2 regions of the Undibacterium sp. KW1 genome follow, and region 1 is predicted to be linked to the other one. Evidence: riboswitches for the same ligand, from Rfam matches in the RefSeq annotation. Region 1 holds a riboswitch; the other holds the start of a gene.

Region 1 (4,419 bases):
CTGGTCTGGCGTAATGCCAACAAGGGCAAGGCTTTGCTGTGGTTTTTACAGAAGTTGCAAGACCCTGTCGTGCAACGCATGTTGATAGGTAATTGAAGAACATCCATGCCAACAAAACAGATGATGCAAAAATACATAGGACGTTTCGCCCCCTCACCGACCGGCCCCTTGCACATGGGTTCGCTGGTGGCTGCCATGGCCAGCTATCTGGATGCCAAAGCCCACGAAGGGCTATGGCTGCTGCGCATGGAAGACCTGGATTTTGACCGGAATGTCAAAGGTGCAGACCAAAATATTATCAATTCACTGCAACGCTGCGGCATGCTCTGGGATGGCGACATCACCTGGCAAAGCCAGCGCCAGCATCTGTATGAAGCTGCCTTGCAAAAGCTGGGCAATAATCTTTACCCCTGTGCCTGTTCACGCAAGGAAATTGCTGATTCGCGGTTGCGCCTGGGTGACGCGGCCAGCCAGATTTACCCGGGCACTTGCCGTCACGGGCTGGCAGCAGGCAAGACAGCGCGTGCCTGGCGCTTGCGCGTGCCTGACAAAATCTATCGCTTTGAAGACCGGCTGGCTGGCATGCAGCAGCAAAACCTGGCGACCGAGGTGGGAGACTTTGTCTTGAAACGCGCTGACGGTTTTTGGGCCTACCAGTTGGCGGTGGTGGTTGATGATGCCGCGCAAGGCATCACGCATGTGGTGCGTGGTGCTGACCTGATAGATTCAACTGCTCGTCAAATCTATCTGCAAGAATTGCTGGGCTTGCCCACGCCGCATTACCTGCATGTGCCAGTAGTGACCAATGCTGATGGCGAGAAATTATCCAAGCAAACCGGAGCACTGGCTTTTGACCGTGGTGACAATGATGTGCTGCATGAAGCGCTGATACCGGCAGCCCAATTTCTTGGACTGAGCTTGCCCTTACCAGTCACAGATATTCCCACTTTCTGGTCAATGGCAATTCAGGCTTGGAAAGAAAAATTGGTCAGTATGGATAGAAGATAGACACAAGGGCTGCGCTGCAGCCCTTGTTAATACCTATGACTTATGATGCAAGCCAAAAATCGCTGGCCTTAGTCACCGCTGAGAACTGACAAGCAATTAATATTCAAATTAATGTTCAGGATGTTCCCTGCCGCGCTCGTGTCCATGGCGGTCATGTTCATCATAGCGCCTGTCGCGTCTGTCATCGCGCCAGTATTCATCACGGCGATAGGCATCATGCCTGTAACTATGGTCACGATAATAACCATCGCGGTAACGTGGCACTACCTGTGTGTTGTACCAGTTTTCCTGCACAAAATAGACTGGGCGGCCGCAGGCATGATAGCTGTAGCAATAACGACTCCAGTTATTCCTGTGTACAGTCGGCACTACCAGATACATAGGGGGCTGAACCACCCGCACTCTTTCGACAACACGGGGCTCACGGTAAATCACCTGTGGTTGAGGGAAATTACCTACGTCCACCTGACCATAAAATCCTGGCTGCCCAAATTGCACGGAAACACCGACATTCTGTGCCTGGGACTGCGCTGTCATGAACAAGGCTGCGCAAGCAGCGCCCGCCATCAATACTTTTTTGCATGTCATGGTTTTCATTGCGTACTCCTTTTCAATCACAGAAATACATCCTGCGCTTATACCTATAACGTCTGGGCAGCGCATCTGTTGACTTCTGTAGAACATATTTTGCTTGAGCACGGGCTACAGGTCTGTGTGTTATCCAACACAAAGACCTGCATGACAAATGAAGATCACAAAAAAATTCGCAGTACAACTTATTTTGCGGGGAAATCGGCAGCCCATTGCTGCGCTTTTTGATCAAGAACGGCGCGACGCTCTGCCGATATTTTCGTCGTCAGTTGTGCGAGTGTTGTACGGTGCGATGCGCAGGCATACTTGACATCGCGCTTGCCAAATTGACGCTTGAGCACGCATTCAAGCTGGTTGGCACCAGCCACATCTTCATAAGCTGTTTCCAGTGATTCTGGCAAGACGGCCAGATATCGCAAGACCAGTTGTGCCGACATGCCACGATAAGCCGGATCGTTCGCGCCAGCTTGATGTGTGTATTTGACAGCATCTTTCAATGCGGCATAGGCATCAGCATTTTTTTTGATGTTCGGAATACCGGGATTGGATGTTGTTTCACTAGTGCCATCACCACTGCTCATGGTCACTAACCAGCCCGACTTTTCAGTGATTTTTTCTTCCAGGCAGGCGAGGCGGTTATTTGCTTCAGCGGCGACATAGGTCTGTGCCTCAACATTGCCCTCTGCAGCGAGTTTGCGGTTCTTTACCAGCCAATCCTTGAAATCGGCGCGCAAAGGTTTTGCGGTAATCAAGTCGCAATCGTCCAGGCTGATTTTTGCAGCCTGAGAACTTAGGCAAGTGAGTGCCAGACCAAGCAGAAAAACAGTGCGGGAAATTATTGAAGAATGTTTCATGTGTAATTTGTTATGTTCAATTCAAAAAAACGGATACGAATCCAGGCCAGCGATGCTGCCATGATGGATTTAATAGTGGAAATGATTTTACAAATTAACACTTTTGTTTTATTCAAAAGCCAGCAAAACAACTATTTGCATTTTCCATTATCAAAGCGAAATCGAAGTTTGTCTTAGCTGCATGATTTCAACAATCCTTGACATTTTTCCGCTTTCATTTGGGCGGAAATATTTGTACCCTGAATCTGTAATTTCAATTTCAAAATCTTGAGGGCAAACCCGTTGAAAAATGGGGACGCAAAGCCACCGGCCTAAAGCGCATCTGCGCCATGGTAGCGGGGTTGCCGGTGATGGTGTCTGCTTATTCTTGGCACGATACTATTATTCGTCGAATCACCGCCCTCTGCTTATATCGGAGTGCATTTGTGATCATCGAAAAAAAGTTGTTCTTCACCATCCCCAAGCCACTTGGCTTGTCTTGCTTGCTGATCAGTGCAAGTATTCTCAGCGCTTGCGGCGGCGACAATCCACAAGTCAGTCAGTCCAGCATTGCATTACCACCTCAGGCAGTGGCAACTGGAACGACGACACTGGATATAACTGTCCCTGTTTTGCCGCCTGATGTGGCTGCACAGGCGACACAGCCGACCTTTCATCTGGCGCCGGTTTTGCTTGATCCACCGACAGATATTGATGCGGCTGACAGCAGCAGATCGGCCCACATTCCAGCAGCGGCGGTGAGCATGCCGCGAGAACTGCAAGGTGTGCGTGGGCGCGGTTTGACTGTCGGTGCAATTCGTTCCTTGCCACGACCACAGTTGGCACCGCCACCTGCAGGTGAAAACGCACAGCCTATGGCAGGCACCTCTGTCGTTTCTACCTATACGCCTGCGCAAATCCGCGCTGCGTATAGTCTCCCTGCACTCCCTGCCAGTACCAGTGGATTGACTGCAAGCCAGGCTGCACAGCTTGGTGCAGGTCAGACGATTTATATTGTGAACGCAAATCACGATCCCAATATCGTTGCAGAACTAAACGCTTTTAATCAAAAGTTTGGTCTTCCCGCATGTACAGTAAAAAGCATTCCTGCAGGTACAGCTTTGCCATTGCCTGCTGCGTCAAGCAATGTTTGTGAATTTTCTGTGGTGTACAGCACCAGTGGTGGTGGCATGACCAGTGCGACACCAGCATATGATTCTGGCTGGGCCACGGAAATTGCACTAGACGTGCAATGGGCGCATGCGACTGCACCATTGGCCCGTATCATTTTGATTGAAGCCGCTGATTCTTCTATGAGCAACATGATAGGTGGAATCAAGCTGGCCAACGCCATGGGGCCAGGCATCGTCTCCATGAGCTTCGGTGCACATGAAGGAAACTGGACAGCTGGGGTGGAAAGCACATTCACTACCGCCAAAATGACCTATCTGGCTGCAACCGGCGATAACGGGCCAGCCGTTGAATGGCCTGCAGTTTCTCCCAATGTTGTTGCCGTTGGTGGCACCAGTCTCACCTACTCAGGTACATCACGCACGGAGGTCGCCTGGTCCAATACTGGAGGTGGAGTAAGTGCATACACGGCGACACCAAGCTATCAGAACAATACCGTGCCAGGTGTGGGTACACCTGCCCGCAGGACTGTCGCTGACGTCTCCATGAACGCTGACCCGAACACTGGCCAGTACGTCGCCGTCATGACGCCAGGAAGCAGTGTTGTAAACTGGGTCAGTGCAGGCGGCACCAGCCTTTCCACGCCCCAATGGGCCGGGGTGATTGCCATCGCCAACGCGACTTTGGCGCAGGCTGGCAAACCAGTTCTGGGTGCACCGCATGCTGTCCTGTATAACAAAATTGCGACAACTCCTGGCAGCTATGCCAGCAGTTTTGCCGATGTTGCGAAAGGCAGCAATGGCACTTGCGCAAGTTGCGTTGCCAAAACCGGGCATGACCAACTGACCGGCCTTGG
Region 2 (4,419 bases), 2.1 Mb from region 1:
ACCGGCGATGTTTTCTTCCTGGTTCTGTCTGCGTGACAAAATCAGTTGCTGTTCTTTTTCCACTGCCGATTGATCGTTCAGGAGCAGCATATTACGCATGGAACGCGCATTGGCATTAACATTACCAAGCATCTTGTAGGCCAGCACAACTTTAGGGTAGCTACCATCCACAATGCGGTGGGTACCATCATTGATGCTCTTCAGGTTGGACAGGGCCAGCCAGGCCGTTACCGCCAGCAGCAAGAGCACCGCTGTAAATCCCAGACTGAGCCGGATACCAATATTCGGAGTACGTAATTTCATTTTGCTCTCCACAAGAAAAACATCAACAAAGACTGCTTTGTCAGATCAACAGAAGGGAATCAGCCAGGTATCGCGTCAGGTATCCGTACTACGGCTGAGTTTTTCGAAAAAACTTTCATGATTGAAGTCCAGCCAGACCTTGTCATCCTTGACGAAAGCGGCTGGCACATAAGCCTCCAGCGTGGCTGGCAATTGCGGCATCTGGGTAATGGTGCGCAATTCGGTCAGCGGTTGCGGATAGCTGTCTATCAGCATGCCAACGGCGTTTTCTGCCTTGTCCAGTATCAGGAACAATTTTGACGGCGTGACTTCTGACCTGCGGCCACTGAGTACCAGTCCCAGATCAAAGATGGGTACCAGATTGCCGCGCAGGTTGATCAGCCCCAGCAGGAATGCCGGGGCCCCAGGCAGGGGAGCGACTGCCTGGGGTCGTATGACTTCACTGCCTGTTTCGGCCCTGATCAGCAGGTTCAGCGAAGCAACACGATAACCATAGCGCTTTCTTTCCATGAGCGGTGCTACATCGCTCCACAGCAAATCACCCGGAGGAGTAAAGCGTTCCAGCGCAACGCTGGGCGGCAGCCATTCTTTGGATTGCGCTGTATTGCCGGATGTAATCAGACTCATGGCAGCTCCCTGCGTGAGTTGGCAGCGATCGGAAATCAGGTGTCAGGCAGCGATCTTGAGCTGCTCTATGATCTGATCAGCGGTATAAGGCTTGGCGACATAGCCTTTTGCACCTTGCAACTGACCCCAGATTTTGTCGGCCTTTTGCGATTTGCTGCTGACAAAGACGATGGGTATGCCCTTGGTGGCAGGGTCCTGGGTCAGGCTGCGACAGGCTTCATAACCATCCATTTCAGGCATGACGATGTCGAGGAAAATGATGGATGGTTTTTCTGCCTTGGCTTTTTCCAGGGAATCCTTGCCACTGGAAGCCGTGACCACCATATAGCCAGCATCCGTCAGGATGGCTTTGATATTGGCCAGTTCAGTAGCGGAATCGTCAACAACGAGGGCTTTTTTCATGCTCATGATGTACTCCATGTATAGATCAATCAAGCGCCCTGCTCCCCAGGGCATAGGTAAGGATGCTGATGCAGACTGGCTTCAGGTTCCCATGGCCAGTCCGTGGCTCTTGTCCAGACCTGTGCTCTCATCCACAGTGCTCAGGGTCTTTTCTACAACTGCACGAAATTTCAGATGCTCAACTGGCTTGGTCAGATAACTATTGCAACCCGAGAGGGAGCCACGTATACGGTCAAAGGGGGAGGACTTGCTGGTCAGCATGACCACAGGTGTACGCTTGGTTTGCGGATGGCGGCGTATGATCTTGCAGATTTCATAGCCATCAGCACCAGGCATGACAATGTCGAGGAAGATGATGTCGTAGTTTTTCTTTTCCAGCATCTGCAGGGCTTGCTCGCCTGTCTCAGCGCAGTCAGAGGCGATTTTCATGGAGCGCAATTCAAGGTCTATCTTGATTCTGGCAGTGGGGCTGTCATCCACGATCAGGGCACGGTGACCACCCTGCAAGACCGAGGCTGGGGGCTTTTTTGCAGCAGGGGCTGCACATTAGCTGCTTTGTCCATTTCTGCTTTCTGGGCAACTGCTGCGCTGACGGGAGATGTTGCAGGCAACACCTTTTCCAGTTCATCTGCTACCTGGTCCAGCAAGGCCAGCATCTTGGTAGGAACCAGAGGATGCAATAAATGATATTTGCCAGGCTGTGCCTTGCCTGCATTGGAAATGAATACCGTTGCAGGTTCGGGGATACTGCGTGTTTCTATAAGTTCCTGTAAAGCTGCCCTGGCCTGGTTATTATCCGGATCGAGTATGACGATATCCGGGTCGCCAGCCTGGCTGGCATCGAACAAGGCATAGGAATGCCTGCGTCCACTCGCCATGGTCAGGCTAAGCACGCTGCGCACCAGACGCAATTCATACTCAGACAAACCGAACACACTAATCAGAATTTTTTTAGAAGCGCAGGGGAGCGCCGTAGAGATGCTGTTCATGAGCACATGCCTCTTAACGAAAAACCGCCTATGCGGAATACGGTACCTGGCTGCCCTGCCGTGTTTAGCGAGGGCCCTGTAGTTTTGCGTCCCACGCTTTCGGGTGGTTTGCCTTTAAACAACGCTCACATTCTCACTATGGATTATCTCTTGTACATAGTGAAGAACATCAGCCACAGTGCTTCGTGTGAAGCACCGTTACCCCAATGTAGTTCAAGAATTTGCAGGCTTCAAGGAAAAAGTTAACATTTTTTTGCTTTTCTTTTTCCTTGCAAAAGGTACAAATTTCAGCCGCGCTGGCAAATTTTTGCATACTTTGTCAGCACCTCAACCATGCCCTGCTCCAGGCATTCGACGATGACTGCATGGCCTATGGATACTTCGAGTATGCCGGGTATGGTCAGGAACCTGGCCAGGTTGTCCAGATTCAGATCATGCCCGGCATTGACGCCCAGACCTGCATCCTGGGCACGTTTGGCGGCGGCGGCAAAGCCTTGCAATATCTGTTCACCTTTTGCTGTGCCAAAGTGCTCTGCATAGGGCTCTGTATATAATTCGACACGGTCGGCACCGAGTTCTTTGGCCAGATGCATGTCCTGATTGTCGTAATCAATAAACAGGCTGCTGCGTATGCCCAGCGCCCTGAGTTCAGCCAGCACGGGGCGCAAGAATTCAGCATCCTTGCGCAAGTCCCAGCCATGGTCAGAAGTCAGCTGGTCCGGAGCATCCGGCACCAGCGTGCATTGCGCAGGCTTGTTGCGCTTCACGACGTCGAGGAATTCTGGTGCCGGATAACCCTCTACATTCAATTCCACGCCACGCGCCTGACACAGCACACCCAGAGTTTCCACATCACTATACCGCGCATGCCTTTGATCCTGACGCGGATGCAGGGTAATGCCATGTGCACCGAGGTCCAGGCAGCGGGCAGCAAAGGCTTGCACATCAGGATAATTACGGCCACGTGAATTGCGCAGCAAGGCGATTTTGTTGATGTTGATGGAGAGTGCGGTCATGGTGATTCCAAAGTCTGGGCAAGGTAATGAAAAATTGCTGGAACAATTTTCTGTTCAGGTATTCATCATGGACTTGCTTGCGTGTTTGTACAAGTAACACAGCGGGGTGATTTGTTGGTTCATCTGTTTTTTTATAACTAACACTCATCTGATGAAATGCGATTAAAACTCCCTCCCCTTCAAGGGGATGTCGTCGGGGTTTCACAAAGCTAGCTTTGTGCCGACAGAATCCAAGTCGCTTGCAAGCGGCGCGGTGGACGGGTTGGGGTGGGGATGGGTTTCGGTTAATGAAACACTTAATTAATTTGCGAAGGAAACCCGTCCCCATCCCCGCCTTCCCCTTGAAGGGGAAGGAGTGTATTCACATTTTTTTGCTACTCTATAAAAAAGCCAGCACAACTGTGCTGGCTTTACGGTACAAACTCCAGGCAAGCTTACTGCTGGAAAGCCAGCAACTGCGCACCCTCAGCCACCTGGTCACCAATCGCATACAAGACTTCATCAATGACACCATCATGCGGTGCAGAGATCGTGTGCTCCATCTTCATCGCTTCCATGATCAGCAGGGCATCGCCCTTCTTCACTTCCTGTGTCTTGTTGACGAGCACGGCAACGATCTTGCCTGGCATGGGCGCTGTCAGGCGGCCAGCTTCAGCCTCGGCTTCACCGGCATGCGCCAACGCATCTATGTAATGCAGGTCAGTGTGCCTACCCTGGCTGAACACATGGAAATGCTCACCATCGCGTACCACCGTAGCAGCCACGGTCTGGTCGGCGATCTTGATGACAATATCATTTTCATGCGCGAGTGCCAGCCTGACTTGTGCTGTCGCTGTACCGGCCTGTACTTGCCAACCGTCTGCCAGGTAAGTCACCTGCACTTCATGCGTCTGTTCTTCTTCCGTGAACTGCAGGCTACGTTGCATGAGGCTGTTCATGCGCCAGCCATGGCTGGATTGCCATGGGTCGCTGCTACCGTTTGTGGATTTTTCTGAGTTCAACAGGGACACAACCGCCAGCGCCAGCGTCGTCAGGTTCGCTGCTACTGGTGCCGGGAACAGTTCTGCCTGATTACGTTCTAT

What was found. A riboswitch is a leader RNA that binds a small molecule or an ion and turns the genes downstream of it on or off. The one in region 1 is predicted to bind cyclic di-GMP.
Region 2: linked by a shared signal. The riboswitch ahead of UNDKW_RS26925 (hypothetical protein) and the one ahead of UNDKW_RS17200 (S53 family peptidase) in region 1 are both predicted to bind cyclic di-GMP.

Annotation. Positions count from the first base shown of each region.
Region 1 is NZ_AP018439.1:3,830,977-3,835,395, forward strand. It holds gene UNDKW_RS17180 (LysR family transcriptional regulator) at 1-96, shown strand, start outside; gene gluQRS (tRNA glutamyl-Q(34) synthetase GluQRS) at 106-1,008, shown strand; gene UNDKW_RS17190 (hypothetical protein) at 1,117-1,605, opposite strand; gene UNDKW_RS17195 (hypothetical protein) at 1,785-2,453, opposite strand; cyclic di-GMP riboswitch class I at 2,716-2,802, shown strand; gene UNDKW_RS17200 (S53 family peptidase) at 2,879-4,419, shown strand, end outside.
Region 2 is NZ_AP018439.1:5,956,327-5,960,745, forward strand. It holds gene UNDKW_RS26905 (methyl-accepting chemotaxis protein) at 1-303, opposite strand, end outside; gene UNDKW_RS26910 (chemotaxis protein CheW) at 379-930, opposite strand; gene UNDKW_RS26915 (PleD family two-component system response regulator) at 973-1,338, opposite strand; gene UNDKW_RS26920 (PleD family two-component system response regulator) at 1,414-1,812, opposite strand; gene UNDKW_RS26925 (hypothetical protein) at 1,815-2,321, opposite strand; cyclic di-GMP riboswitch class I at 2,360-2,444, opposite strand; gene UNDKW_RS26930 (pyridoxine 5'-phosphate synthase) at 2,609-3,337, opposite strand; gene UNDKW_RS26935 (acetyl/propionyl/methylcrotonyl-CoA carboxylase subunit alpha) at 3,772-4,419, opposite strand, start outside.